Parasegetibacter sp. NRK P23: one gene and its partner. Each later gene encodes a partner of the first gene's protein in a complex. Links are inferred from orthologs where the notes say so. Each region holds a gene or a part of one and is shown in the gene's direction. Other genes may lie near its edges. The genes, in order: tsaD and tsaE.

Evidence for each region.
Region 2: the proteins of tsaD (region 1) and tsaE are in contact, whole or in part, in a crystal structure (PDB 6N9A), measured with the Thermotoga maritima proteins. The link is inferred for Parasegetibacter sp. NRK P23 from one-to-one orthologs. Residues at the interface, in WP_004082750.1 of Thermotoga maritima: Cys10, Asp11, Arg49, His50, Leu82, Gly84, Gly135, Gly136, Glu154, Thr155, Leu156, Asp157, Asp158, Ser159, Glu162, Asp165, Lys166, Arg169, Leu170, Tyr175, Lys213, Thr214, Leu217, Tyr218, Gln221, Arg222, Asn324; in WP_004082108.1 of Thermotoga maritima: Leu37, Gly38, Lys46, Lys57, Val59, Lys60, Ser61, Thr63, Phe64, Thr65, Leu66, Met67, Val69, Pro71, Tyr82, Arg83, Leu84, Asp86, Asp88, Phe89, Asp93, Ile128, Asp130, Glu131, Arg134.

Annotation. Positions count from the first base shown.
Region 1 is NZ_JAMDLG010000001.1:2,275,490-2,290,195, forward strand. What follows is about bases 7,297-10,217. They hold tsaD (tRNA (adenosine(37)-N6)-threonylcarbamoyltransferase complex transferase subunit TsaD), read left to right. Parts: upstream 7,297-8,216; coding sequence 8,217-9,218; downstream 9,219-10,217. Other genes in these bases: M4J38_RS09260 (ABC transporter permease), read left to right, coding at 7,297-8,186; M4J38_RS09270 (sensor histidine kinase), read left to right, coding at 9,318-10,217. Outside these bases: M4J38_RS09235 (RagB/SusD family nutrient uptake outer membrane protein), read right to left, coding at 1-386; M4J38_RS09240 (TonB-dependent receptor), read right to left, coding at 420-3,575; M4J38_RS09245 (basic secretory family protein), read right to left, coding at 3,632-4,555; M4J38_RS09250 (sensor histidine kinase KdpD), read left to right, coding at 4,701-6,128; M4J38_RS09255 (response regulator transcription factor), read left to right, coding at 6,152-6,868; more of M4J38_RS09260, read left to right, coding at 6,936-7,296; more of M4J38_RS09270, read left to right, coding at 10,218-10,832; M4J38_RS09275 (DUF4407 domain-containing protein), read left to right, coding at 10,795-11,991; M4J38_RS09280 (LytTR family DNA-binding domain-containing protein), read left to right, coding at 11,998-12,708; M4J38_RS09285 (tRNA1(Val) (adenine(37)-N6)-methyltransferase), read left to right, coding at 12,783-13,436; Fe-S protein assembly co-chaperone HscB, read left to right, coding at 13,477-14,013; M4J38_RS09300 (hypothetical protein), read left to right, coding at 14,211-14,706.
Region 2 is NZ_JAMDLG010000001.1:3,531,925-3,546,576, reverse strand. The notes cover bases 2,563-5,429. They hold tsaE (tRNA (adenosine(37)-N6)-threonylcarbamoyltransferase complex ATPase subunit type 1 TsaE), read left to right. Parts: upstream 2,563-3,715; coding sequence 3,716-4,144; downstream 4,145-5,429. Other genes in these bases: M4J38_RS14340 (alanine dehydrogenase), read left to right, coding at 4,170-5,387; M4J38_RS14350 (cation-translocating P-type ATPase), read right to left, coding at 2,563-3,640. Also shown: M4J38_RS14355 (S41 family peptidase), read right to left, coding at 1-1,271; more of M4J38_RS14350, read right to left, coding at 1,529-2,562; M4J38_RS14335 (ATP-dependent DNA helicase RecQ), read left to right, coding at 5,808-7,712; M4J38_RS14330 (helicase HerA-like domain-containing protein), read right to left, coding at 7,719-9,269; M4J38_RS14325 (response regulator transcription factor), read left to right, coding at 9,390-10,088; M4J38_RS19755 (T9SS type A sorting domain-containing protein), read left to right, coding at 10,358-12,058; M4J38_RS14315 (GNAT family N-acetyltransferase), read right to left, coding at 12,124-12,618; M4J38_RS14310 (EamA family transporter), read right to left, coding at 12,623-13,555; M4J38_RS14305 (PLP-dependent aminotransferase family protein), read left to right, coding at 13,677-14,652. UniProt on the Escherichia coli protein: Required for the formation of a threonylcarbamoyl group on adenosine at position 37 (t(6)A37) in tRNAs that read codons beginning with adenine.

The DNA of each region.
Region 1 (14,706 bases):
AGACATTTGTCCACATTCTGGATAAAGTACGTAGCGTTCCTGATTCCCATGTAATAGTTCCGCCAGTAAGCCCGTACAATACTTGAAGTAGGGTTCCAGGAACCATTGTTGAAATTATTCGCCTGTACGAAGGTCCAATTGTATTTAGCCTCATCCGATGCCGCGGTCCAGGGGCCGTTATTATTTGTCGGCGCGAAACGGCCATCCGATTCATCGGGCATCTGGCTGTAAACGTTGGCGAGAAATTGTTCCGTGGTATTGCGCTGCAGGAAGATCGCTTCTATAGTCAACCTGTCATCTGGCACCTGGTCCAGGAATCCTTTTGCGCAAGAACCAGCCCCGGTCGCCAAAGCTGCAATGATAAGTGCGTTGTATATGAATTTCATTGATTCAATTTTTTGGAATGTACTCAGGCCGCATTAGAAGCTTGCCTGTAAACCGATAGATGCTGTTGTGATGTTGGGATAAATCGTACCGTTGTTGGTATTCAGTTCAGGATCCCACAGGTCAAATTTGCTGATGGTTAAAAGGTTAACACCCTGCAAATAAACACGTGCGCTTTTTATACCTATGCTGCTGAATGTTTTTTTAGGGATATTATAACCGAGTTCAGCAGTTTTAAGGCGCACAAAACCTACGTCTTTCACCCACCATGAACTTGCTACGGCATTATTGGCGTTCTGTGTGCCCCAGCCCAGTCTTGGATACAGCGGATTCTCCTTAGGGTTATCCGGTGTCCAGCGGTCTACGGCTGCAGCAAAAAGGTTACTTCTGTCGGCACCGGTACTGTTGTTGAAGGGAATCACACCATCACCAGCAATCATCCTGTCGGCCAGCGCAGTGCCCTGAATAAACAGATCGATGTAAAAATCTTTCCAGGTGAGGCTCGTACCAAATCCATATACTATGGCGGGAACATCTCCGCGACCAATCCTTTGAATATCATCGGCGTTGATCACACCATCATTGTTCAAATCCTTGTATTTAATGTCGCCGGGTCTTGGAGTACTACCCACTTCCTGCTTCGGACTTTTTGCGATATCATCTTCATCTTTAAACAGCCCGAGAGCTGTGTAACCAAATCTTGACAAAGAATTCCAGCCATACCTGTTCAACCAGGGATACTTCTGTTCGGGCTGGTCGTTGTCAATAATTTTGTCGATGGCATAGGTAAAATTACCTCTGAGGGTGAGTCTTGTTTTACCAATGTTGATACCCATCGCTTCCACCTGCCCGTCAATACCACGGTTCTCAATGATACCCACGTTAGCAGGCGGAACGTTCAGCAAACCAACTATATCAGAAATGCTTCCACGGGCCAGGAACTCCCCTGTACGGCGCTCATGAAAACCATCTACAATAAAGGAGAGTTTATTATTCAGCACTTTGAATTCAAGCCCAAGGTTTCTTTTCCTTCCTTCCGCCCATTGCACGAAAGTTCCGTATTGCTCTATTGCTGCTCCTGAAGTGGAGGCACGCGCACCAGCTCCGCCAAAAGTGTAACCGGCAGCCGACTGTGTAACAAATGACAGGAAGGCAAAACGGTTCACGTTGCTTGAACCCACATAACCATCAGAATACCTGAATTTCAGGAACTGAACATAATCTTTGATGTTGTCGAAAAACTTCTCGTTGGATACTACCCATCCCAGGCCAACCGAAGGGAAGAACCCATACCTGTTATCGGGGGCAAAGTTTTCCGAACCATTGTAACCCATGTTCAACTCAACAAAATACCTGCTGTCATAAGCATAGGTACCTCTTGCTGAAATACCCCTCGTTCTGTTTGGGATAGAGGCCTGCAGGTTGCCAGGTGTAAATGTGGTGGTATTATCCAACTGGCTGTACAATACCATACCGGTAATGTTACTGTTGCCAATATCTTTTGTATAGTTGATAGCGCTTTCTGTGTAGTATCTTTTGTTACCTCCAACGGCACTGCCAAAACCGAGCGTGTTGTTTCCTGCAAAGGTTCTGATCAGGTTAAGTGTGCCATCAGGATTACGCGGCGTGGTCTGGTTTACGTACCAGGTATCTCTGCGTTTTGTTCTGGAAATGGTTTGAGAAACGAAATTATCGAACGAGAACATGCTGGTAAATGTAAGTCCGGGTGTTATGAAACCCAGGTCCTGGTTTACCCTCAGGTTAGTATACAACTGGGAGTTAGCTGTATTGCTGAAGCCTCTCTGCGTGATATCTGCATAAGGGTTACGCTGGTCGCCCTGGGAACTTACGCCGGGAACAATGTTTCCAGGGTACATGATGGGGAACACTACCGGTGTAATTTGCATCGCTTGCGCGAAAGCGGAAGAAGAACTTTCGCCTGAATAGTTCGCGTTACTGATGTAACCCTGAACGCCCAATTCAAACTTTGTGGTTTTGGTAAGGTCCAGGTTCAGGTTAGAAGTGAAGTTATACCTTTTGAATCTTGTATCAGCATTGTATGATTGCAATCCATCAGTTTTAAGCAACCCTGTTTCATCATAATAGGTGAGTGAAACATAGTAGTTTGCGTTTTGCGCGCCTCCTCTGGCATTCAGGTTAAGTCGACGATTCTTCCCAAAATCGTTGAACAGCGCATCCATCCAGTCCACATTCGGATAAACGAACGGATCTTCACCTGTGGCCGTTCTGTCGATATAATCCTGGGAATACTTTACGGCTCCCGGCGCAAATCCGCTGGCGATCTGCGCTTCGTTCACCAGTTGCATATAGGTAACGCCATCGGCGAGCTTAGGCGTCATGGTAAATGCCGTCATCCCCTGATCGTAACGGGCGTTGAATTGCGGCTTACCAGCCTTACCCGATTTTGTTTTAATCAGGATCACGCCGTTGGCGCCATTTACACCATACATCGCTACTGCGGCGGCATCTTTCAGCGTGGTTACCGATTCGATATCCTCGGGTTCAAGCATCCCGATTCCACGGTTGGGTACGCCATCCACATAAATCAGCGGACCGGAACGGGAAAACGACGCGATACCTCTGATCCATACGTCTGCGCCATCCCTACCTGGCTCACCGCTTCTTTGCACGCCCACCAAACCGGCGATTCTACCGGCCAGCATGGCAGAAACGTTGGCCACAGGTGTTTTTAATTCTTCAACATTTACGGTAGACTGGGCACTTACCAGGTTCAGCCTTTTTTGCTTACCATAAGCCACCACTACTACTTCGTTCATGTTCCCCTCTTTGCCATCCATCGTAATGTCGAGGTCAATTACGTTGTTGATGGCGTAGGTTAATGTTTTATAGTTGATGTGAGAAAGTTCCAATGTTCCTTTCGGATCAGCCTTAATGGAGAATTTTCCCATATCATCCGTAGCTACGCCCGTTGTGGAATCCGCTCCCACCACGCGTACGGTAACGCCGGAAATAGGTGTGCCCAACTTGTCGCGTACTGTTCCTCCGATGTACAACGAACTGGGCGGTTGCTGAAAATAGCCTTCCGGCGCGTACACCGAACGCCCTTCGGCCCTCGCGTCCGCATGCATCAGAAGGGCGCTAAAGCTTAAAAGGCCTATTCCCAACACGGCACTGCCACCGCGAAGGGAAACGCTTCTTTTTTTACTCATAAACTGGTTTGTTTGGTTTGTAGAATTTGGCGAATCGTTGTATATGTGTTTGTTTTTTATTGTTCTGCGGCATACAGCTGCCACAATGCATCCAGCCCCATGCCCATCTTCTCTTCAATCATGGCTTCATTGTAGCGCTCGCGCATCATGCGGTGGTGCAGGTAATCGTTGAACCCGGGCGATTGTACTTCCATCCAGTTCAGGAAACGGGCGGTAACCCGGTATGCATCCGTATAATTTCTTGTTTTGGTATCGGCAGGAAGCGGGAATGCTTCATGGGCGATCTTTTTGTAGGTGTGACGGATGTAATCGGCCATGCCTTCCACCAGCCAGCCGGGAACGCCACGCTGGTAATCTTTCTGCAACAGGTGAATCGCCTCATGGGTGAGTACACCAATATCATTAGGGTTCTTTTTGAACCATTCGTTGCTGAAGGTAAGCTTGCCGTCGCTGGCGTAAGCGGGCACATTGGTGAGTTCCGGGTCGAAGCGCACATATACTTCCCAGCCTTCGTTGCCGCCGCGTTTGCCGTAACGCTCGTGGATCATGGGATATACTTCGTAGAAGAAAGCTTCCACCTTCTTGACCACGGGCACCAATACCGGGTCGTTGTTGAAAGTGATGTGTATCTTATATTTTTCGTGGTTCTTTTTGAATACCTGGAACCTTCTCCACAACTGCTGTTCGGTTTCTTTATAGGTATTCCACAATACGGGAGAAGGCGCTTCCTTCTTTTTCAAACGGGTGGAGAAAGAATCGACTACGGCTGTGTTCCAACTGGCCAGCCAGTCAATAAAAGCTTCGCCTTCCGCCTGGGAAGAGAGGTAAACCGGCTTATCGGTCTTTTGCGCGTCGTACCAACGGATCAGTTGCCGCGTAACTTCTGTAACATTGGGTTCTACCGGGAGCATTCCCGCCTGTACACTGGAAAAAGAAAGGCAAAGCGCTGCCTGGAGCAACAAAATCGTTGTTCTTCTCATAACAATTAGCCGGTTTTATTTATGTAGGCAAATTATTCAAGGGCGGCCCGGTTTGTTGTCAACGGAATTCAAACGGAATGTTAACGGATTTTAAATTTGAAGGCGCTCCGCGGAATTTGCCGTTACTTTAAACTCCGGAAAGGTTATGAAACAATCCCTGAACACTTATCGGATCATCGCCATTATCAGCTTCCTGATTTTGGCCTGCGTACAGTTCTACCTGGTGTGGAACACTTACCAGTTGACCAATGAACGGTATTATTATTCGGAAAAAGGCATTCTGAAAGAAAAGTATGGACTGAGTGTACGCAACGATAAGGTTTTCCCCGGTGGCAGAAAGATCATTGATTCCATGCTGAACCCGAAGTTGTATTATATGGATTCCCTGCGGCAGTTCGCGCCGGCAAAGCTGAATCCTTATGTGGGCAAACTGGCCGATTCCATTTTCCACGAACTGATCCGGAAAGAAAACATCGGACAACTGATCCAGGAGGTGAAGAAGCAAAACAACATCACCGATTCTCTCGAATATGCCTTACGGATAGATGACATGCACATCGTGCTTTCCGATGTAAAATACCTCTCCGTTTACAACAAGAAATTCGTTTCGCCCTATATCTCAAAAAATATTCAGTCGCCCACGGGCATCCTGATCGGAGGTAACCTGAAGGACCTCAACAGCCAGAACAATGTATCGGCTTTCACGGTGAGCAGTCCTGAAGCATTTAATTACGGTGTTACTTTTACGTTGTATGTGGATACGGTAAAAAGAAACATGGAGATCGTACGCCGCATGTTGTTAACACTTGGCCTGTCGCTGGGTTCTATCCTGATTATGCTGGTGCTGTTCTTCTTCACTTTCAGGAACTGGCTCCGCCAGAAGAAGCTGGCCGAAATGAAATCGGATTTCATCAATAACATCACCCACGAGTTCCATACGCCGCTCTCCGCCATCATCGTCGCGAACAAGAACCTGCGCAACGAACGCATCATGGAGAAAAAGGAGAACATCGTTTCTTTGGCGGAAGTGATTGCAAGGCAGGCCGACAGGCTGAAAAGGTTGTTCAACCAGGTACTGGACATTACCCTGATGGAAAACAGGAATCTCGACAAAAAAGAATACCTGCTGCCCGAACTGATCCAGGGCATCATTACGGATTACAGGCTGAAACTGGGTGATACACCCGTTAATATTATTTACAACAATACCTTAAAGCAGGAACGGGTATTACTGGATGAATTCTACTTCACCACCATGGTGATGAACCTGTTCGACAACGCCATCAAATACAATGAAAGCGATGTAAAGGAACTGGTGATTGCCACGCGGGAAGAAGAAGGACACATGGTACTCTCTATACAAGACAACGGCATGGGTATGTCACCCAAAAACATCCGGCATATTTTTGAAAAATTTTACCGGGAAAAGAACAGCTATTCCCACCCGCTCCGTGGGCTTGGCCTGGGCCTGTTCTATGTAAAAGAATGCGTAGATGCCCACGGCTGGAAAATTTCCGTTTCCAGCGAACCCGGAACAGGCAGTATCTTTACCATAATGATCCCGCTTAAATAAAACGGGTACAATAAATTTTAGTGATGAAAGCGAAGGTTTTACTGATTGAAGACGAACACGATCTGGGGAACGTAGTAAAACAATACCTCGAAGTGATGGATTTTGAAGTGGCCTGGTGCAAAACCGGTTTGCAGGCCCTCGAAACCTTTAAGGCATCGCCCTACCAGTTCCATATCATCCTGATCGATATCCAGTTGCCGGAGATGAATGGTTTCGAGTTAGCGGAACGCATCGTGTCGATGAACACCAAGATACCGTTCCTTTTCCTCACGGCACGCGGGGAAAAAACCGACCGTATTGCGGGGTTAAAACTGGGCGCGGACGATTATATCACCAAACCCTTCGATATTGACGAACTCGTGCTCCGCATCCGGAACATCATCCGGAGGAACCAGTCGGGCGCCTTCCACGAAAAAAACGACGTGCTGGAAATGGGCAACCTCCGTTACCACAAGGACTCCCTCAAATTAATCATCGACGGACAGAAAGAAGTAACGCTCACCCCAAGGGAGGCCGAACTCCTGGAATACCTGTTCAACCACCCCAACCGGGTGATCAAACGCGCGGAGATACTCACCCGGCTTTGGGGGCAGAACGATTATTTCCTGGGCAGAAGCCTGGACGTATTCATCTCCCGCATCCGCAAATACATCGGGAACAATCCCGACATCAGCATCAGCAATATTTATGGGGTGGGATTTGTGTTTAAGGTGAATGAGGCGACGGTGAAAAGCAACTGAAAATACCGGCCTGGCACCGCTTATCCTTCAAATTTTAATATAAAATGCCCAAGTCCTATATTTGGGTATGCTAAAAATCCTCGAAGTACTCTGGAGCAGCTTTAAAATGGCTTTACAGGAGTTGCGGGTAAACAAACTCCGCACCTTCCTTTCCCTTTTTGGCATTACCATCGGCATATTCTGCATCATCGGTGTACTGGCCACCATCAGTTCGCTGAAATACAATATCCAGGAGAGCGTATCCTCCATGGGCGCCAATACCATTTACATCCAGAAAGAACCCTGGGGCGACGATGGCGGTCCCAATTCCTGGTGGAAATACGCCAACCGGCCAAACCCCAAATACGAAGAACTGGAATTCATCAAAAAAAGATCGTCCCTTGCGCAAAACGTGGCCTTTATCACGTTCAGCGGCTCTAACGTGGAATACAAGGAATCTCAGCTGAACAACGTAACCTGGTATGCCGTTACCGAAGAATACAGCGATATCCAACCTATTGACGTGGCTTATGGCCGCTACCTGAGCGCCAATGATTTTCTCAGCGGCAGCAACGCCATGGTACTGGGCTATGCCAACGCTGAAAAACTCTTCGGCAACCCCGAAAGGGCCGTGGGCAAGGAAGTCACCATCAAAGGCAGAAAAGTGCAGATTGTGGGCGTGATGAAAAAATACGGCCAGAGCAACTTCGGGGGATGGGATTTCGACAATATCCTGATCGTGCCCTACCTGTTCGCCCGCGCGCTTATCAATGAAAAATACGCCGGCGGTATCCTGATGGCCAAAGGCGCCGAGGACCTGCCCGTTCAGGCCTTAAAAGAAGACCTGACCGGTGTGATGCGCTCCATCCGGAAACTCTCTCCCACCCAGGAAGACAATTTTGCGCTCAACGAAATATCCGCCGCCAACGACTTCCTTGATTCCATCTTCGGTTCCATCAACGCCGGGGGCTGGGCCATCGCGGCATTATCGCTTATTGTAGGCGCCTTCGGCGTAGCCAATATCATGTTCGTGACCGTTAGGGAAAGAACCAGCCAGATCGGCCTGAAAAAAGCTATTGGGGCGAAAAAATCCATCATCCTCACCGAATTTCTATTGGAATCGGCTTTCCTCTGCATCATTGGTGGACTGGTAGGTGTATTGCTCGTATTCATTTTGACCAAAATACTCAGCGCCGCCTTCGGCTTCGCCATCTTTGTTTCCATACAAAACCTGGCACTGGCCATCAGTATTTGTATATTGCTCGGCGTGCTTTCAGGTATCATTCCTGCCCGGACAGCCGCAAGGCTGGATCCGGTGGTGGCCATCAGAACGAAGTAATTTGTAATTTCGCACATCAAACCTCCTCCAGTGCCCACCATACTCGCCATAGAATCTTCCTGCGATGAAACCTCCTCCGCCGTTTCGGTGGACGGGGTGATCCGTTCCAATTTTATCGCCAACCAAACCGTTCACGAAAAATATGGTGGCGTGGTGCCCGAACTCGCTTCCCGTGCCCACCTTCAGCACATCGTTCCCGTAGTGGACGCCGCGTTGAAAGAAGCCGGGGTGGAAATGCGTCAACTCGATGCCATCGCTTTCACGCAGGCACCCGGACTGATCGGCGCATTGCTCGTGGGCGCGCAGTTCGCCAAATCACTTGCCCTTGCACTGGACATTCCGCTTATCGCCGTGCACCACATGCAGGCGCATGTGCTCGCCAACCTGATCGATGACCCCAAACCGGCATTCCCCTTCCTTTGCCTTACCGTAAGTGGCGGCCACACGCAGATCGTGCGCTGCGATGCGCCCAACCGCCTTACCGTAATCGGCGAAACCCTGGACGATGCCGCAGGTGAAGCATTTGACAAATCCGCAAAAATACTGGGACTGCCCTACCCCGGCGGCCCGCTCATCGATAAATACGCCAAACTGGGCGATCCGCTCAAATTCCGGTTCCCTGAACCCCAGATACCCGGACTTAACTTCAGTTTCAGCGGACTGAAAACAGCCATACTTTATTTCGTGCAGGAACAACAGACCAAGGACCCGGATTTCCTGGCCAATAACATGAATGATGTGTGCGCTTCCATCCAGCACAGGATCGTGAGCATCCTGCTGAATAAACTGGAAAAAGCGGCGAAAGAAACAGGGATCAAAAACCTGTGCATCGCCGGTGGCGTATCCGCCAATTCCGGGCTGCGAAACGCGCTCACCGCCCTGGGTGAAAAGAAAAAATGGAACGTATTCATCCCCGCTTTTCAATATTGCACCGACAATGCCGGGATGATCGCCATTACAGCCCATTACAAATACCTGGATGGCGACTTCAGCGGCATGGACGTAACGCCTTCCGCAAGGGCCACCTGGTAAATCACACCGGGTTTCATTTTATCACACCGATAGGCAGGTTCATCACACCACCGTGGTAGAATACACGGAACTGCAATATACTTGCGGAAAGTTTCCGAAATGAACCTGCGAAAATTTGAATTCTGGCTCGTCACAAGTTGCCTTATCACTTACCTGCTCCTGCTGTCGTACCAGGGCATCACGGAGCCTTCCGGCTACTACCTGGAAATCCCCGCTGATGAGGACATGGGCCAGGCCGTCCGTTTTGATTACATCAAACACCTGATGGCCCCGCGCATCCTGCAGGTACTGGCATCATATGTGGTTTTCCTTTTGTTGAATTACAGAACTTTTCCCGCACTCCAATCGGGTAAACAACCTTATTATGGTGTCCTCACCATTTTCCTCAGCGGCCTTTTTCTGCTCACGATGTTCTTCTTCGCCTCTTATCTTTCCAATACACATTTCTTCATCAGTTCAGCTTCAAGAACCACCGCCAGGATATTGTGGCTGAAAAGCGCGTTCAGTTACAGCATTCTGGTGATGCTGGCCATTGGAAGCTATTACATCATAAAGACCTTCGTACAATGGATACACAACGAACATCTCGCAGGTAAAAAGGAAGAGCAGAAAATCCTGAGAGAGATCACGGTTGCAGCCATGCTGTGGATGGGCCTTTCAGCCGTAATGCTCATTCTCTCCAACGGGCATCTTGGTGTGGTACAATTCTTCTTCATCTATGAAATTCCGGTATTCATTTTATTCTTTTTCCTTTGGGTGTACCGCATCATTCCCCGCTACAAACAACATGGCAAAAAACGAAAAGTATTTCTACCCTCTTTCTTTCTGCTGCTGGTATCACAACTGCCGATGATGTTCTATTTCATCGCCGTCCGTTTCCACCGAGAAGAGATCATTATGCTGCTTTTCATTTCAGCCGCTATTATCCCCGCCTTCATTATATGGCCACTCAGCAAATATTATTACAATATCAGACAGGAGCAGCAATCAAAGGTGCATACACTGGAAACCGCGGTCAGCACCTCTTCCGCCAACCTGGATTTTCTCCGCTCACAGATCAACCCGCATTTCCTGTTCAACGCGCTGAATACCATTTACGGCACGGCACTCCAGGAAAACGCGGACCGTACCGCCGAAGGGGTGCAGAAACTGGGCGATATGATGCGCTTTATGTTAAAGGAAGATCAACATGAAAAAATTGCACTCGAAGAAGAAATTACTTATCTTCAACATTACATCGACCTCCAAAAACTTCGCACCGAACAATCGCCCGACATCGACATCAACTTTACCGTTCACGAACAAGACTGTGACCACCAGATAGCGCCCATGCTGCTGATACCGTTCGTAGAGAACGCGTTCAAGCACGGGATCAGCCTGAAGGAAAGATCATGGATAAGAATCAACTTATCCTGTGATGCTCAACACGTGTATTTCGACGCCTACAACAGCATCCACAGGAAAGATGAATCCGATCCCGAAAAGGACCGTTCCGGCATCGGGCTTGAAAATGTAAAACAACGTTTAAACCTATTATACCCGCAACACCATGCACTCAACATCCGACAAACCCCCGATGAATTCTTCGTTCACCTCACCATCACAACCCGGTAACGAAAATTCGGGCTGGGACCGCTTCCTCTGGTGGATGGCCGCCGCCGACCCCCAACTGATGAAAGATTGCGGCCCGGACAGGTTCCGCTATTCCATCATCGGGTACACGGTAATGGCTACCTGGATTTTCGCCACGCTGGCCTGGGGCTATTTCTTCTCCACGCTGCTCACCGAATCACTGCTCATCATTCCGTGCGCATTGTTCTTCGGGTTCATCATCCTCACCATCGACCGGGGACTGATCGCAGGCATGAACAGCAATGGGGGAAAGAACAAATTGTTGCCCCTGGCGTTCCGGATCGTGCTGGCGCTCACCATCGGTTTCTTTCTGTCGCAACCCGTTGTACTGTGGTTATTCGAAAAAGATGTGGATGCGCATTTGCCGGTGATCAAAGAGAAAAAAACTACGGCCTACCTCGCGCAGGTGCGCCAGGAAAACGCCATCACCCTGCAACAGGCCAAAACGGAAATTGAACGCATCAGGAATGAACAGAAAAGAAGAGAACAGGAGATCGCCGACCTGAAGAGCGGCTATATCCGCGAGACCGACGGCACCGGAGGCTCCGGCAAAATAGGCGAATACACCATCGCCAAAGTAAAAAAACTGGCCTGGCTGAAGGCCGAAGAAGACCTGATTGTATGGAAGCGGGAACAGCAACCCATGCTGGACTCCGCCCTCGCTAAAGAAAAAAGAACGGAAGAACATATTGCCGCACGCATGGCCGAATTTGAAAAAGGGTTGAACGACGGATTCCTGATCCGCATTGAAACCCTGGACGACCTGATGCTGCTGCACCCCCCGGTTCAATACCGCTACCGGCTCGTGATCTTCCTCATCATGCTCATAGAACTGATGCCCCTGTTAACCAAGTTGATGATGCCCTCGGGTTTGTACGAAGAGAAACTGAACGACGCAGTGAACGCCCAACGCACCACCCTTCAACTGGAACGCGGCGCCAGGCAAGCCATGGAAAACAAGTTCTACGAACAGGCCGCCCAACAGGATCAACTCCTGCAGGAACAGGTACTGGCCGAGATAGACGCATGGCGCCGCGAACAGGCATCCGAACAGTTCAGAGCATGGAAACAACAGCCCGGCCCTATCCGTAAATTCTGGAACAGCATCAAAACAAGCCTGTTCTATTTTCAGAAAAACTAGCACAGTATGCAAACGGCAGCAATTACCGCGATTTCAATAGACGATGAACCGATGGCCCTGGAAGTGATCAGGCAACTCGCTTCGAAAGTGCCGTTCCTGGAACTGAAAGCCAGTTTCACCAACGCGCTGGAAGCCCTGCACCACATTCAGCAGGACCCGCCCGATATGCTGTTCCTGGACATCAAGATGCCCGATATTTCCGGGCTGGAACTGGTGAAATCCATGCAGTCGCCGCCCATGGTGGTATTCACCACCGCGTACAGCGAACATGCCGTGCAAAGTTTTGAACTCGACGCGATCGACTACCTGCTGAAACCATTTTCGTTCGCGCGTTTCCTGAAATCCTGCAACAAAGCATTGCACCTGCATAAACTGCAACACCCTTCAAAAGAAGTACCTGAAGAGCAGCCCTACATATTCGTGAAGTCCGGCTACGACCAGATACGCATCCTTTTAGACGATCTTATCTACCTGCAAAGCGCCGGCAATTATGTGCATTTTCACCTCCGTTCGCAGAAGATACTGGCCCGTCTTACCCTCCAGGAGGCGGAGCAACTACTGCCCGAAGGCCGGTTCGTGCGCATCCACCGCTCTTATATCGTGGCCGCGGCCAACATCAACCGCATCGAACGCACACAGGTATGGCTCAGCAACCAGGTCTCCCTGCCCGTTGGGCCGGGTTATGTAACAGAACTCGGGCAGATTACCGGACGTTGATTACTTTTGCCCTGCTTATGGCAAACACCTGGTTCCAGTTCAAACAATTCCGCATAGAGCAAAGTAAATGCGCCATGAAGGTATGCACAGACGCATGCATCCTGGGTGCATGGTTTGCCCGCAAAGTCCCGAATTACGCCACCATACTGGATATTGGCGCGGGAACCGGTCTGCAGATGCTGATGCTGGCGCAACAAACCAAAGCGCGTATACATGGCATTGAAATAGACCTGGACGCTTTCCGGCAACTGAAAGACAACGTGGACCATAGTCCCTGGAAAAGCAGCATCACCATCTTCCCCGGCGATGTACGGCGTTACCAGTTCCCCCATTCTTACGATTTCATCATTTCCAATCCACCTTTTTTTGAAGGCGATCTCGTGTCCGGCAATGCCGGTAAAGATGCTGCCAAACACAGTACCACATTAAGTTTGCAACAACTCCTGGAGACGATCGACCAGTGGCTCTCCGACTCCGGAAGTTTCGGTCTGCTCCTTCCCTTTCACCGTTTGCAAGAAGTAAAGGAAATAGCCGTGCCCCTGGGGTTTCACCTGCATGAAACATTATTGGTGCAACAAACCACCACACACAACTGGTTCCGGGCCATCGTGCAATTTTCGCGCACACCCGACCCCTCGCCTACAGAACATACCCTCTCCATCAAAGTGGACGGCGATTACACCCCCGAATTCCGGGAACTGCTGAAAGATTATTACCTGGCGTTTTAGCTCATCGTTTCGTGCTACCTTTGCACCGAACAAATTCCTGATGATGCAGTATTTCGAATTGTTTGGCGAAAAACCATCCTTCAAAACGGATCCATCCTTATTGAAAAAGAAGTTCTACGCTTTGAGCCGTGAACTTCATCCCGACTTCAATACATCCGGATCGGAGGAAGAACAGATGGTTAACCTCGAAAAAGCCGCCCAACTCAACAAAGCGTACAAAACACTTCTTGATCCGGATGCGACCATCGGCTATATACTGGAATCCAAAGGATTGCTGGAAACAGAAAAACAAGCCCCCCTCCCGCCCGATTTCCTGATGGAAATGATGGACATCAACGAAGCGCTGGCGGATGCCGAAATGGAAGGGAACACCGCCACAGTGGAGCAAACGGCGCAACAAATTACCACACTCGAAAAAACATTATATGAAACTGTTGAAAAAGATCTGGACGCTGACCCGGAAGATCCTGCTGCCGAAAAAGCGCTGCTGCGCGTAAAAGATTACTACCTGAAGAAAAAATACTTACAGCGGATTTTGGACAGAATAGCCGGAATCCGTAATATTGCTGCCCGTTGAGCAAAAGCCCAGATGGCGGAATTGGTAGACGCGCTAGACTCAAAATCTGGTTTTCGAAAGGGAGTGCAGGTTCGATTCCTGTTCTGGGCACGAGAGTTAAAGGTTGGAGTTTTCTCCAGCCTTTTTTTTTTGCCGTCAACACAGTTTTTCCCATTATATATGTATCTTAAATGCTCAATTCAGCCCCCTTAACGTCTATGAAGAGAAGTAGCCTTTTTCTATGCTCAGCACTTGTCGTAATGATTGCTGCCAGTTCTTGTGAAAAAAGTACGGAAACAGAAATTATTTATGCCCCTGTTAAAGACACCACGTTGGTTATAACTGCTAAAGGCTGGAATGCCTTCAGTTTCCAAACGCTTGATTTGCTGGATTCAGGTTCCACTACATACCACACCACAACCGAAGGAGTAAAAATCCACGGACAAAGCTACCGAAACGGTGCAAGACTGCAAACGAAAACTGCACTGCCCTTCAGTGGAAAATCACTGTACTTTAAATGGAAAGGAAATGGCGGCGGCCAGTTTGCAGCTTTCGTTGTTCAGGTCAAATACAACCCATTGACCAACGATGGTACTCCTTCAATACAAGGCGAAGATTTGACTTTTTTTACTACCAAAAATAGCTTCAATGGGTCTACACTCATGCAGGAAGATGTGTGGTATTACACGCGAATCACACCTGTTGCCAACACGG
Region 2 (14,652 bases), 1.3 Mb from region 1 along the record:
TTGCCATCGGGAGAGAATTTCGGCTGGAACTCTTCTGCTTTCGTGGCAATCAACGGCTCTTCATTAATTACCGTGGACGCGTAAAAATAAGGTTCTTCCTTCCGGGAAATGCTGGCTTTGTAAATATCCCAGCTATTGTTCCTTTCAGCGGCGTACACCAGGCTTCTGCCATCGGGACTCCATTGCACCATACGTTCCTGTTGGGGTGTATTGGTGATGCGTTTGGTTTGTCCGCCTTCCACGCTGGTCACGAATATTTCCCCGCGGGTAACGAAAGCGATTTCTTTACCGTTGGGAGAAAGTTCAAACTGTGTAACGTTCCCGTTGATGGACACGTTCTTTTCTACGCCTGCGCGGCCATCGTTGGTAATCCTGATGGCTACTTTCTGTGGCGTGCTTCCTTCCTTCAAAGTATATATTTCACCATTCCAGGTAAAGCAGAGCGTATTGTTGTTGCTGGCGCTGAGGTGCCTTACGGGATGTGTTTTGAAATCGGTGAGGCGGCGTTCAGCCATGCGGTTCAGGACGGGTGCCTGGTAAATATTCTGAATACCGTCTTTTTCACTGAGGTAGTAGATGAACTGGTCGTCGTTGCTGAAAATGGGTTCCCTGTTCTCCCCCTGATAACCACTTATTTTTCGGTAGGTATTGCCTTTCACGTCCATCAGCCAGATGTCGCGGCTCACGGAAGATGTCTGGTGTTTGCGCCAGGGATCTTCATAGCCTTTTCTGTCCTGGAACACCACCTGTGTACCTTTACTGTTATAATGCGCGTTCTCCACCCCGGCGGAGGTGATCAGTACAGAACGGCCACCGGTAGCGGGAACCGTGTACAGGTTCTGGAAAAGGCGCGGGCTGTAGAACCGGACATTTTTCTCCGGGATATTCCTTGCGCTGCCGAAAAGCACCTGTTTGCTGTCGTTAGAGAAATCGTAAGGAAAATCGTTGGCGGAGTGGTACGTAAGCCTGGTGGGTTCTCCTCCGGTAGCAGGCATCACGAATACATCGAAGTTCCCGTAGCGGTCGCTGGCGAAAGCTATCTGTTTGCCATCGTGGCTCCATACGGGCATGTAATCGTGGGCCTCGTGGAGGGTAAGGGGAATGGCATCGCCTCCGGCGGATGGTACTTTATAAAGGTCCCCCTTGTAGCTGAAAACAATGGTGCTTCCATCAGGAGAGATGGACGGGTAGCGCATCCACAAAGGATCCGTTTGCGCGAATGCAGAAAAACAGGCCAGCAGGGTGAATGCCGACCAAACAAGTTTTTTCATAAATCGTGTGTTTAGTTAAAAGCGACTTTAAAGTTACTGATAACAAAGCGAACAGGAAATGAGGAAATCCACAATAGGATGAATGGGGGATGGCAATGATGAGAGGAATGGCGGCAGGTACATTCTTTCACAATGCGTAGGCAGATCAACCTCAATTTCCTTCACGGATCAAAATAGAAGCTTGGCGTTTCACCACATCAACTGTTACCAAAAACCACTCAGGTATTCCTATATACTATCTACAGAAAGCCTTATCGTTATTGCACTTTCTTCACAAATAACCGCACAGAATTTCCGGCCAACACCACATCACTTAACCCCATCACCAGTGCCCCTACGGTAGGCGTGAGGAAACCGAATGCCGCAACAGGTATAGCGATGATATTATAAAGAAATGCCCAGAACAGGTTCTGTTTGATGGTCAGGAAAGTGTGCTTTCCCAAGCCCAAAGCTTCGGGCAGCATGGTAAGTCCCTTGTTCATCAGCACCACATCAGCGGTTTGCATAGCGACCTGAGATGCGTCACTCAACGAGATACCGATGGTGGCTTTAGCAAGCGCGGGCGCATCGTTGATGCCATCACCCACCATCGCGGTAGGTGTTTGATGCGCGAGTTGCTCTATCAGTTGAAGTTTCTGTTCCGGTGTTTTTTCAGCATGCACCTCCATGATGCCCAGTTGTGTGGCCAGCGCATCGCACTTCTGTTTTCTGTCTCCGCTCAGGAGAATCGTGCTGATGTTTTTCTTGTGGAGGTAGGCGATCACTTTTGCGGCTTCCGGCCTGATTTCATCTTTTACATCCACCCAGCCTACAAGTGCATTGTTCTTCAACAGGTATACATTGCGCGAATCATCCGTAGTGGCATGGGCCGCGGCTGCATAAGAACCCGCCATCCACACATCTCCTTCTTTGGTTTTTCCTTCCATACCCAGCCCTTTGATCTCCCGGATAGAGGCCCAGCGGGTTTCGTTCCTTGTTTTCCATGTATCTCTGATGGCGCTGGCAATGGGGTGGTTGGAGTATTTTTCCAGGGAGAATACCATGTTTTTAAACGCTTCTTCCTCCGTTAAAATACCTGTTACTGCAAAATTGCTGACCACGAACTTACCGGTGGTAAGCGTACCGGTTTTATCGAACACCACCTGACGGATACTTTTAAATGATTCCAGGCTTTTTGCGTTGCGGAAAAGAATACCGTTTCTGGCCGCACGCCCCAATCCTACCGCGATGGCGGCCGGTGTGGCAAGCCCCATCGCGCAGGGACAAGCAATCACGAGTACCGCGATGCTGTGTTTGAGCGCAGAACCGGGATCATTCAATACGATCCATGTAATAACAAAGGTGAGTACCGCGATCACGAGTACTGCGGGAATAAATACCGCGCTGATCCGGTCGGCCATACGCTGCACAGGCGGCTTCTCCCCTTGCGCACGCTTCACGAGATTGATGATATTGGACAATACGGAAGCATCGGCAGCGCTGGTCACCTGTGCTTTCACCGTTCCATCCGTTAAAATACTGCCGCCGATTAAGTGATCTTTCGGTCCTTTTTCCAGTGGTAAACTCTCCCCGGTGATAATGGACTCATCCACGGAACCTTCTCCCCAGAGTATCTTACAATCCGCGGGCACCTGGTCACCGGATTTGATCAGGACCAGGTCGCCGGAACGGAGTTGCGTATTCTCCACCGGGAAAACCACCTCCTGGTGCTGGTCGTCAAAAGCGATCATATTCGCCATCACCTTCTGCGATTTCACCAGTTTGTTCAGCGCTTTCTGTGTGGATTGAATAGAAGCATCTTCCATATAATACCCCAGGAACACGAGGGTAATAATGGTGGCGGCGGTTTCAAAAAACAGGAAATCGGCTCCGAGGTTAAGGATCGCCCCGGCTAAACTGTAGAAGAAAGCGGCCGTGGCACCCAACGCGATCAGCACATTCATATTGGGCACGCCATTTCGGATACTTTTCACCGCGCTCACCCCGAAATAAGACATTCCTACCATATATACCGGCAAAGTAAGCGCGAACTGTACCCATGGATTCATGAGCCAATGCACGTGCACAAACATGTGCATCAACAAAGGCAATGTAAACACCAGGCAGAACAAAAAGCGTTGCAGGTGCCCTTTAAAAAACGGTTTCCGTTCCTTTAACGCGAGTTGCTCACCGGTCACCTGGTAGCCCAGGGCGTTGATGCCTTTGGCGAGCTGTTCTTTGGAAGTCTGTTCAGGGGCATCGAAACGTACATCACCATCAATAGGGTTCACCATGACGTTTTCCAATCCTTCTTTTTCCAGGTATTTTGAGATGGTAAGGGCGCAGTTCGAGCAGGTCATCCCTTCCACTTTCCAGTTTACGGTTTCCATATCTTAATCATTTCATTACAAAGTTACCCCATCCCGTTAGAGCCGCCTTACACGGTTATGGAATATCTTTGCATCATGATGGCTAAAATCTTTTCGTTACCGGAACTGCCCGCGCTGGTTAAAAAATGCCTGGAAGCCTGGGCGCCTTACCGGGTTTTCGCGTTCCATGGCCCTATGGGAGCCGGAAAAACCACCTTCATCCATGCGCTGTGCGCAGAAATGCAGGTGGAAGACGCCGTAAGCAGCCCAACGTTTTCACTCATTAATGAATACGATTCGCCCCGGGGCGCCATTTACCATATGGACCTTTATCGCCTCCGGGATGAACAGGAAGCGATTGGCGCCGGGATAGAAGACGCGCTGTATTCAGGCAATATCTGCTTCGTGGAGTGGCCTGAAAAAGCGGGCCATTTGCTGCCTGAAGACACTGTTCATATATACCTTGAGCCCGGTTTGAACAATACCCGTAAGTTGCGCGCGGTGATGCCGGGAGAAAAGTCGTAACTTGTGCCACTCAGCCTGGAGAAATATGTCATCATCAAATAAGCCTTTCATCAGCCGTTCCTTCAGTTATGAAACACTGGAAGAAACGCTGGATATAAAGCCCAAAGGGGCCAAACTGCACATCGGCATTCCCAAGGAAACCGCCTTCCAGGAGAACCGGATCGCTTTAACACCCGATTCCGTAAGCGTGCTCGTGAACAACGGACACGAAGTGGTGATCGAACACAACGCCGGAGAGGGCTCCCATTATACCGACCGGGACTATTCAGAAGCCGGCGCGCAGATCGTCTATGAAAAAGCCGAAGTATTCAAAGCGCCTATTCTGGTGAAATCAGCGCCGATCGTGGAAGAGGATGTGCCTTTGTTGCAAACCAACCAGATCGTGGTTTCTCCCCTCCACCTTTCCGCCCTGAAAGCGGAGTTGCTGGAAAAGATGATGGAAAAACGCATCACCGCCTTATCTTTTGAGAACCTGAAAGATGATTCCGGCAACTACCCCATCGTGCGCAGCATGAGCGAGATTGCCGGCAGCGCTGTGATGCTGATCGCAGGTCAATACCTCAGTTCCTCGAATTGCGGCAAAGGCGTATTGCTGGGCGGCATATCAGGTATCCCCCCCACAAAAGTGATTATCCTCGGTGCTGGTATCGTAGGTGAATGCGCGGCCCGTGCGGCCCTTGCCCTCGGCGCCTCCGTAAAAGTTTTTGACAGCAGCGTTTATAAACTGAAGCGACTCCAAACCAATATCGGTTTCCGTATCTACACCTCCGTGATAGAACCCAAGATACTCGCCAAACAACTCAAAACCTGCGAGATCGCCGTTGGCGCCCTCACGGCCCCAGGCGGAAGAACGCCCGTGGTGGTAACGGAAGAAATGGTGAGCAATATGCGTCCCGGCAGTGTGATCATCGACGTGAGCATCGACCGCGGCGGCTGCTTCGAAACCTCCGAGATTACTTCGCACGAAGAGCCGGTTTATAAGAAGTATGGCGTAATACATTATTGTGTTCCGAATATCCCCTCCGGGTTTGCCAGAACAGCTTCCCAGGCTATCAGCAACGTGCTGATGCCGCTGCTGCTCGAGGTTTCCGAAGATGGCGGCTTTGAAAACCTGCTCTGGCACAGGGTGAACATGCGGAGCGGTATTTATCTTTATAAGGGAGCACTGACCAACTTCTATTTAAGTGAACGTTTCCAGTTGAAGTATACCGATCTGAATTTGCTGATTGCGAGCAGGAGGTAGCACTCACGCAACGGGTATGGATATGTTATGTCTCGCCACGACGCGGAGACGCAACGTTAGACCCCGACTTATTTTGCTGTTGATTGATTTCTGTTCGTATTTATTCTTACCAGCAAGGATAGAAACTGTTTGCATTCGTCCGATTCCCGGCGCAGTTATCCTACTTTAGAATCATCCCAACAAAAGAGGAATATCAAATAATAACCAGCCTTCCCGCATAAAACAGCCCGTCGCGTCGCCGCGTCGTAGCGTGAAATAAAAAAATCATCCTAAAAGAATAATCCCCAGCCAACAAACTAACGCCTTGCGTCCCTTGCCTCCTTGCGTTGCGAGGTACGAAGCAATCGCGTGAAAAAACGTATTCCCTTCCGTGAAAACACTCTCCGCAATCCCAAAACAAATACCCTAATTTTGATCCCGATGCCTCCCGACATCCACGAGATACTCAAAAAGCACTGGGGTTACGATACCTTCCGCCCGCAACAGGAAGCCATTATCCGCCATATACTGGCCGGTGGAGATGCGCTTGCCCTGCTGCCCACAGGTGGTGGAAAATCCATCTGCTTCCAGGTACCGGCCATGGCAATGGATGGATTGTGCCTGGTGGTGAGTCCGCTGATTGCCCTCATGAAAGACCAGGTGAGCAATCTCCGGAAAAGAGGCATCACCGCTTTTGCCATTGTGAGTGGTATGGAGTTCCAGGAAGTAATTAAAACACTGGAATTGGCCGTACATTCCAATTGTAAGTTTTTGTACGTATCCCCCGAACGATTAACCACCGCGTTGTTCAGGGAATACCTTCCTGCCCTCCCCATCCGGTTGATCGCGGTGGATGAGGCGCATTGCATCTCGCAATGGGGATATGATTTCCGGCCGCCTTACCTCCAGATAGCGGAAATCAGGGAAATGATCCCCGAAGCACCCATACTGGCACTAACGGCTTCGGCTACGCCGGAAGTGCAAACGGATATTTGTGAGAAACTGATGTTCAGGAAAGAGGCTGTTTTTCAAACCTCTTTCGCCAGGCCGAACCTCTCGTACAGCGTGAAGGAAACCTATGCCAAGTTGCCGGAACTGGTGCATATCCTGAACAAAGTTCCGGGATCAGGTATCGTATACTGTAAAAGCAGGAAAAGGACAAAGGATATCGCGCTGCTGTTACAGCAGCAATCTATTTCCGTAGACTTTTACCATGCGGGATTGTCTGCCGACGAGCGCAGTACCAAACAAGAGGACTGGATCGCCGGGAAAACAAGGATTATGGTGTGCACCAATGCCTTCGGGATGGGCATTGACAAACCAGATGTGCGCATCGTGGTGCATTATGATGTACCGGACACCCTGGAGAATTATTACCAGGAAGCCGGAAGAGCGGGCAGGGACCTTCAACGCGCATACGCCGCGCTGTTGTACAACGCCAAAGACATCAGCGACCTGGAAGCGCAACCCGATATCCGTTACCCACCGGAATCAACGATCACCGAAGTGTACCGCGCATTGGTCAACTACCTCCAGATTCCGGCAGGCAGCGGAGAAGGGAAGTATTATGATTTCGACCTGGCAGCATTTACGGAACGCTTCTCTCTGTCGCCGCAAACAACGGCGCATGCCTTGCAGGCACTGGCACAGGACGGCTGGATTCAACTGAATGAAAAAACAGGCAGGCCCTCCAAACTGGGTTTCATCTGCACCCGGAGCTATCTGCGTGAAGTGCAGGAAACGAAACCGGAATGGAACGAAGTGATGCTGGCCCTGCTCCGGAACTATGAGGGCATATTCGACCACCAGGTAACGATCAGGGAAAAAAAACTGGCAAAGTTGTGTGAACTGCCTTTGGAGGAACTGGTGCAAAAGCTGGAACGCCTGCATTCCGCCGGCGTCGTGAAATATGAACCCGCGCCTGAAATGCCACAGGTGTTCTTTCTGAAAAACCGGGTACCAGTGGAACAATTCAGGCTGAATGCGGCCCGGCACTTCGAAAGAAAGGAAACATACCGGAGAAGAATAACCGAAATGATCGCGTTCACAATAGGGAAACAAACCTGCAGGGCGGTTTCAATAGGAGTTTATTTCGGGGATGATACCATTACGGCATGTGGTATCTGCGACAATTGTATCGCGAAGAAAAAGGAACAACCTTCCGTGGCAATCACGGCGGAGCAATACCTTATGGCGGAGTTGAGGAAGGAACCATTGTTGTTGCAGGAATGCCTGAGGAAATTGGAAGCGCGATTTGGAGAACGCGCCGCTGAAAGCGCCATCCGGTGCCTCGAATCAGAACTGCTGATACGCCTTACACCCGATGGCTATGTTCAGTTGAAATAAATATGCTCAGAACCAGCTCTTCTTTTTAGAAGAACTTCTGCCCCCCAATCCCAGCGCGCCCAGCAGCGTGCGGGTGATGATGCTCGCCGCCGTTCTGCCCACCTGCTTTACCGTAGGGTTATCAAAAATACTCTCCTCTTTGGGTTCAGCTTTTCGTTTGGAGGTTTTCTTTTCGGTTTCCATTTCCGCAGACTTTTCCGCCGCTTCATTCAGCTTTTCGGTAAGCAATTCGTAAGCGCTTTCGGAATCGATCACCTGGTTGTATTTGGCGGCCAGTTTCGATTTACTTACCACTGCGTCAATTTCAGCCTCCGTAAGCACATCCATCCTGCTCCGTGGAGCGGAGAGCATGATATGCGCCAACGGCGTGGGGATACCCTTTTCATTGAGCACGGTGATAAGCGCTTCACCAATCCCTATCTGGGTGAGGACTTCATCGGTTTTATAAAACTCGGTCGTAGGATAGTTTTCCGCGGTTTGTTTGATCACTTTCCGGTCGGCGGCCGTGAAGGCCCGCAGGGCATGCTGTACCTTTAAACCCAGTTGGGAGAGTACAGCCGGAGGCACATCCATCGGGTTCTGCGTGCAAAAGAAGATACCGATGCCTTTGGAGCGGATCAGTTTGATGATGGTCTCGATTTGCTGCAACAAGGCGTCGCTCGCTTCCTGGAAAATAAGATGGGCCTCATCGATGAACAGCACCAGTTTGGGTTTATCGAGATCCCCTTCCTCCGGACTGGAGGCATACAGTTCCGCGAGCAGTTGCAGCATGAACGTGGAGAACAACTTGGGCCGGTCCTGGAGATCGGTTACCCGCAAAACACTGATCACCCCGCGGCCATCATCGGAGATGCGCATCAGATCGTCGACTTCGAAGCTTTTTTCGCCGAAGAAAATATCTGCGCCCTGTTGTTGCAACTCCACCACCTTCCGGAGGATGGTGCCGGTGGAAGTAGTGGATATTTTTCCGTACTCTTTTTCAAGTTCAGCCTTACCCTCGTTGCCGATGTACTGGAGTACTTTGATAAAATCTTTCAGGTCGAGCAACGGGAGTTTATGGTCGTCACAGTATTTGAAGATCATGGCCACGAGGCCACCCTGGGTATCGTTCAAACCCAATATTTTACTCAATAGTACGGGGCCGAATTCGCTGACCGTGGCCCGGAGCCTGGCGCCTTTTTGTTCGCTGAGTGTAAGCAATTCAACCGGGAAAGCCGTGGGCTTGTAGGGAATATTGATCTTCTGGTGTCTTTCTTCGATTTTCGCGTTGCTGGTTCCGGCGGCGGCAATACCACTTAGGTCGCCTTTAATGTCCATCAGCAAAACGGGTACACTCGCGTCACTTAACGCTTCGGCCAGCACCTGGAGGGTCTTTGTTTTCCCTGTTCCCGTTGCGCCGGCGATCAGTCCGTGACGGTTCAGTGTTTTCAACGGGAGATTGATCGTTGCGCCCGGCACCACTTCTCCTTCAAACATCCCCGCGCCAATGGGAACGAATTCCCCCTTAAAAGTATATCCCTGTTGTATGGACTGCAAAAAAGCTTCCTTTTTCGACATAGATACTTATTTTCCACCAAGTTAAGGTTTCAGCCAACTCTTAACAAAACATTATCCGCCTGCCGTGCTTGTAAAAAAATGAATTAACTTTATTTGTAACAGTTAAAACATCATCATATTATGGAAGGAACCAAGGGCAAGATTTTATTGGTTGAAGACGATACCAACCTGGGAATGGTACTGAAGAATTACCTCGAACTGAACGATTACGAAGTGATCCTGGAAAGAGATGGCATCCTCGGACTGGCGGCTTTCCGCAGGGAGAAGTTTGACCTCTGCCTCCTGGATGTGATGATGCCGAACATGGACGGCTTCACCCTCGCCGAAGAAATCCGCGATGTGGACCCCGATATTCCCCTGTTCTTCCTCTCCGCGAAGACCATGAAAGAAGACATCATCAACGGGTACAAACTCGGTGCCGATGATTATATTACGAAGCCCTTCGACAGCGAAGTACTGCTGCTTAAAATAAAGGCGATCCTCAAAAGAAACGAGGAAGTAACCAAAGAGAACGAGAACCAGGAGTTCGACCTCGGCAGCTATCATTTCAACCCAAAACTCAGGGAATTGAGTCATAACGGCATCATGCAAACGCTTTCTCCCAAAGAAAACGAATTGCTGAAAATGCTTGCCGAACACAAAAACGACTTGCTCCCACGCGAACAGGCACTTAAGAAAATATGGGGCAGCGATACTTATTTTAACGGCAGGAGTATGGATGTGTATATCGCCAAACTCAGGAAATACCTGAAGGACGACAGCAATATTGAAATCGTGAACATCCATGGAAATGGGTTCAGGCTGGTGGTTCCGGTGTAATCCCGCTTAATCTTAGTTTAGAAACAAGGCGTATCAGAAATGGTACGCTTTTTTTATATCTTCCATCAGCCAATTTGTTTAGAACGTTTGCTCTTTAACGTTACCCATTAAATTTTAATAAGAAAAAACACTTATTTAAGCGAATATATTTACCTAATATACAATAGACAAAATCAACCATAGTTTATTCGGTAGTTGCTGTAAATCAAACCATAGAAATAACTAAACCCAACCGAATGAACAACTTTACATGCAAAAGCAAAATGCTTGTGGCAGTTTTATGCGTACTGCTTTTTTATTACAAACCTTATGCACAGATCATTACTACAGTTGCCGGAACGATGAGGACATCCTGCTCAACCGCACCTTGTGGCGATGGAGGGCTCGCTACGGATGCCAAACTTTATAGCCCCAATGCCATTGCAATAGATGCCGACAACAACATTTACATCGCGGAATACAGTAACCATGTTATTCGAAAAATTAATTACGCTACAGGCATCATTACTACCATTGCAGGCCAGCAAAGAACAAACTGCACAGAGGCGCCTTGTGGTGATGGCGGGCTGGCCACCGCCGCACGACTGAACGGGCCAAGAGGGATTGCATTAGATGGCGATGGAAATATTTATATAGCAGATTTCAGTAACCATGCCATAAGAAAAATCGATAAAAACACTGGAATCATTACCACAGTTGCTGGCACACTAAGAAGCTCCTGTGCCTCCGCTCCCTGCGGGAATGGCGGACTGGCCACCTCGGCGCAATTGAACAGCCCTATAGGGGTAGCATTCGACGCCAATGGAAACATGTTCATCGCCGATTACGGTAACCATGTGATCCGGAAAGTGGATAAGACAACCGGGATTATTACCACAGTGGCGGGCACAACGAAATCTTCCTGTGCAACAGCCCCTTGCGGAGACGGAGGCGCCGCCACATCGGCGCAATTAAGTGGCCCTTCCGGGCTGGATTTTGACTCCGAAGGTAACTTATATGTCGCGGAATACAATAACCACTCCGTCAGGAAAATCAACATGACCACAGGCATTATATCCACCTATTCCGGTGTTCTACGGTCGAGTTGCAGTACTTCACCCTGTGGTGATGGCGGACTGGCAACAGCAGCCCGGCATACCTCCCCCTTCTCACTGCGTGTTGGCCCTGATGATAACCTTTACGTGGCTGACGCTTCCAATGCCGCCATAAGAAAAATTGATAAAGCTACCGGAATCATTACCACAGTCGCAGGTATTACCAAAAGCAGTTGTGGCGCGGCGCCTTGCGGGGAAGGAGGTCTGGCTACTTCAGCTCAGTTGTCTAACCCCTTTGGACTGGCATTTAATTCGCTGGGCAACATGTATATAGTTGAATACGGTAACCAGGTGGTGCGTATGGTGAACCTCGGCATCCTGCCGGTGGATATCGCCAACCTGCGCGCAAATAAAAGGGAGAATGAAATAGACCTGAAATGGACGGCTTTCAACGAAAGTAATGTGCTCACCTATGATGTGGAAAGAAGCGAAAACAGTCGCAGGTTTATTAAAGTGGGAACGGTTCCCGCAGTCGCAAACGGCCTGAACGAATTCAATTATAGCTGGACAGACCCATCACCCATGAAAGGAAACAATTTTTACCGGCTGAAATCCATAGATACAGACGGCTCTTTCGAATACAGCAAAATAGTAAAAATATCCCTTGATGGCAGTACATCCGCGCAGATCACGCCGAACCCCGTTACGGGAAATCTTATGCAGGTGCAGGTGAACAGCGATAAAAATAAAACCCTGGTGCTGAACCTCTATGATGCTATGGGGAAGAAAATATGCTCAAAACAACTGAATACGCAGGCGGGAGCAGCTTTGCTACAGGTTACCCTGCCGGAAAGTATTAAGAATGGCATGTACTTCGCACAATTGCACGATGGGGAAAATATGCTCTACAACAGTAAAATTATCATTCAAAAATAAAATAGTTCTATCCTATGGTTTTGCGGGCGTATCTAAAAAATACGCCCGCTTCGGTTAAGACAATTTCACAACACCAATTCCATCATCACATCCGCTCTTTTATATTTTCCCGGCTCCAAAGGAATGTACACAAACCCGTGCTTACGGTAAATAGCCAGCGCCGTTTCCAACTTTGTTTGTGAGTACAATATGAGTTTCTCCGCTTTCATGTTCCTCGCTTTTTCAATCGCATTTCTGCATAGGAACTTTCCCGCCCCAAGTCCCTGGAACCTGTCATCCACGGCCATTTTTGTGAGCTCCATCATGCGGTTTCCCAGGTTTTTCAATCCTACGGTTCCGATGATGTCTTTCCCGTAACGGGCGAAAAGTATCGCGCCACCTTCGTTCAGGATCGCTTCCTCAGGATGCGTTAGCACATATTCATCAATGGGTTCCACTACAAAATATTTGTTCAGCCATGCCTTGTTCAGGCGTTCAAAATGAATGGCGAATTCAGGTTGAAAATCTTCCAGCACCAATTCGGCTGGTATTGTTTCTTTTATGGTAAGATCAGTTTGCATATCATTAGATTTTACTCACGGCTATTTTATTCTTTCCAATGCGTGGAACGCGGTATCCCCTGTTGATGAAGAACACGCCGCCCACCGCGGCCAGCAAGGCGAGCGATGTGATCCAGGTTAATTTCTCTCCCAGGAAAAAGAACCCCAGCAACAAAGCGATGAAGGGATTGATATAGGCATAGATGGAAGAAAGTCCTACCGGTAATTTTTCCAGCGCATAAATGAAGCAGGGATAGGTTAACAATGATCCTGCCACAATAAGATATATGAGCGACCAGATACTTTCTGAAGAAACATGCGCCAGCCTGGAATAATCATCCAGGAAAAAACTCATCAGCAGCAGGAAGAAGCCGCCGGAAATCATTTGCGCGGCTGCGTTCACCATAGCGCCCGCGCCGGAAGGCCTGTATTTGGAGTACACACTACCCGAAGCCCAGGCCAGCGCGGCGATAAAAGCCATTACCATGCCTGAGAAATAGCTGGGGTTGGCAAGGTCGGAAAGGTTATCGCTGAACATGAGCACGATGCCCAAAGAACCCAGGAACAACCCCAACAGAATACTGCCATTCAATGCGCGGCGGTCGGCCCCGGAAACAAATGCGATGAACACGATATACACGGGCATAATAGAAACGATGAGCGCCGCAAGTCCGCTGGGGATGAACTGTTCGCTCCACCCCACCACGCCATTGCCCAACGAAATCATCAGGATGCCCGGAATGGATTGGTGCATCAACACCTTCCAGTTGAATCCTTTTAAATGACCACTGAGTACCAGGAGCGCGATGAGCAGTCCGCCCGCGATCATTTGCCGCACGCCTGAAAATAGAAACGGGGGAATGGTTTCCACGCCGATCCGGAGGAAGAAATAAGTGGTGCCCCAAACCACACATACCAATGCCAGCGCAAGGTACGCACGCGTTAATGCTTTGTTCATAATGCTCGATTTATAAAGTCTTTCCCGGCAGCTATCGTACTTATCCGAATTCAAAATTCTTCAAAAAATCAAAACAATAACAGATACAATTTTCCTACTTTTAATGGGTACAGTTTAAAATATGAAAAAAGAACTTTTATACGAAGGCATCGCCATGGCGCTGGAAAAACAGATCCGGAACGAGGTATTGAAACCCGGCGACAAACTTCCCTCCCTCCGCACGGTATGCAGCGAACAGGGTGTAAGCATGAACACCGCAACGCAAGCCTATCTTGAACTAGAGCGGAAGGGTATGATTGAATCCAGGCCGCAATCCGGGTTCTTTGTGAGTGCTGCGCTCAAGAAAAAACTTTCCATTCCGGGCATGAGCACGCCTTCGGCTACCGTGAACTTCTCCGATACGGAAGCCCTGATCGGGAAAGTGTACCATTCGTTGAACGATCCGTCTATAGTCCGTCTATCGCTTGGCGTGCCCGATGAACAACTGCTGCCCGTGGCCAAACTGAACAAAGGCTTTGTGGAGGCCTTGCGCAGCTTGCCCGGAGGCGGAACAGGTTATGAAGACATCCAGGGTAACCTGAAGCTGCGTCGCGACATCGCCCGCTGGTCCTTCACCTGGGGTGGTAGTCTTACCGATGAAGAAGTGGTGACCACCGCGGGCACGATGAACGCGCTCTCCTATTGTATGATGGCCACCACCAAACCCGGCGATACCATCGCGGTGGAGAGCCCGGTGTATTTCGGTATCCTTCAACTCGCGAAGAGCCTCCAACTGAATGTGCTGGAATTGCCCACGCACCCGCTCACCGGCGTTGACCCCGATGCCCTGAAAAAAGTGCTGCCCCATATCAATGTATGCCTGCTCATCAGCAATTTCAACAACCCGCTGGGATCCTGTATGCCAGAGGAAAACAAGAAAGCCGTGGTGCGCATGCTTGCGGAGAAAGGCATCCCGCTGATTGAGGATGATCTTTACGGAGAAGTTTATTTCGGCGCCTCCCGTCCGAAACCCTGCAAAGCATTTGATGAGGCCGGACTTGTTTTGTGGTGCGGTTCCGTTTCCAAAACGCTGGCGCCGGGTTACCGTGTGGGCTGGG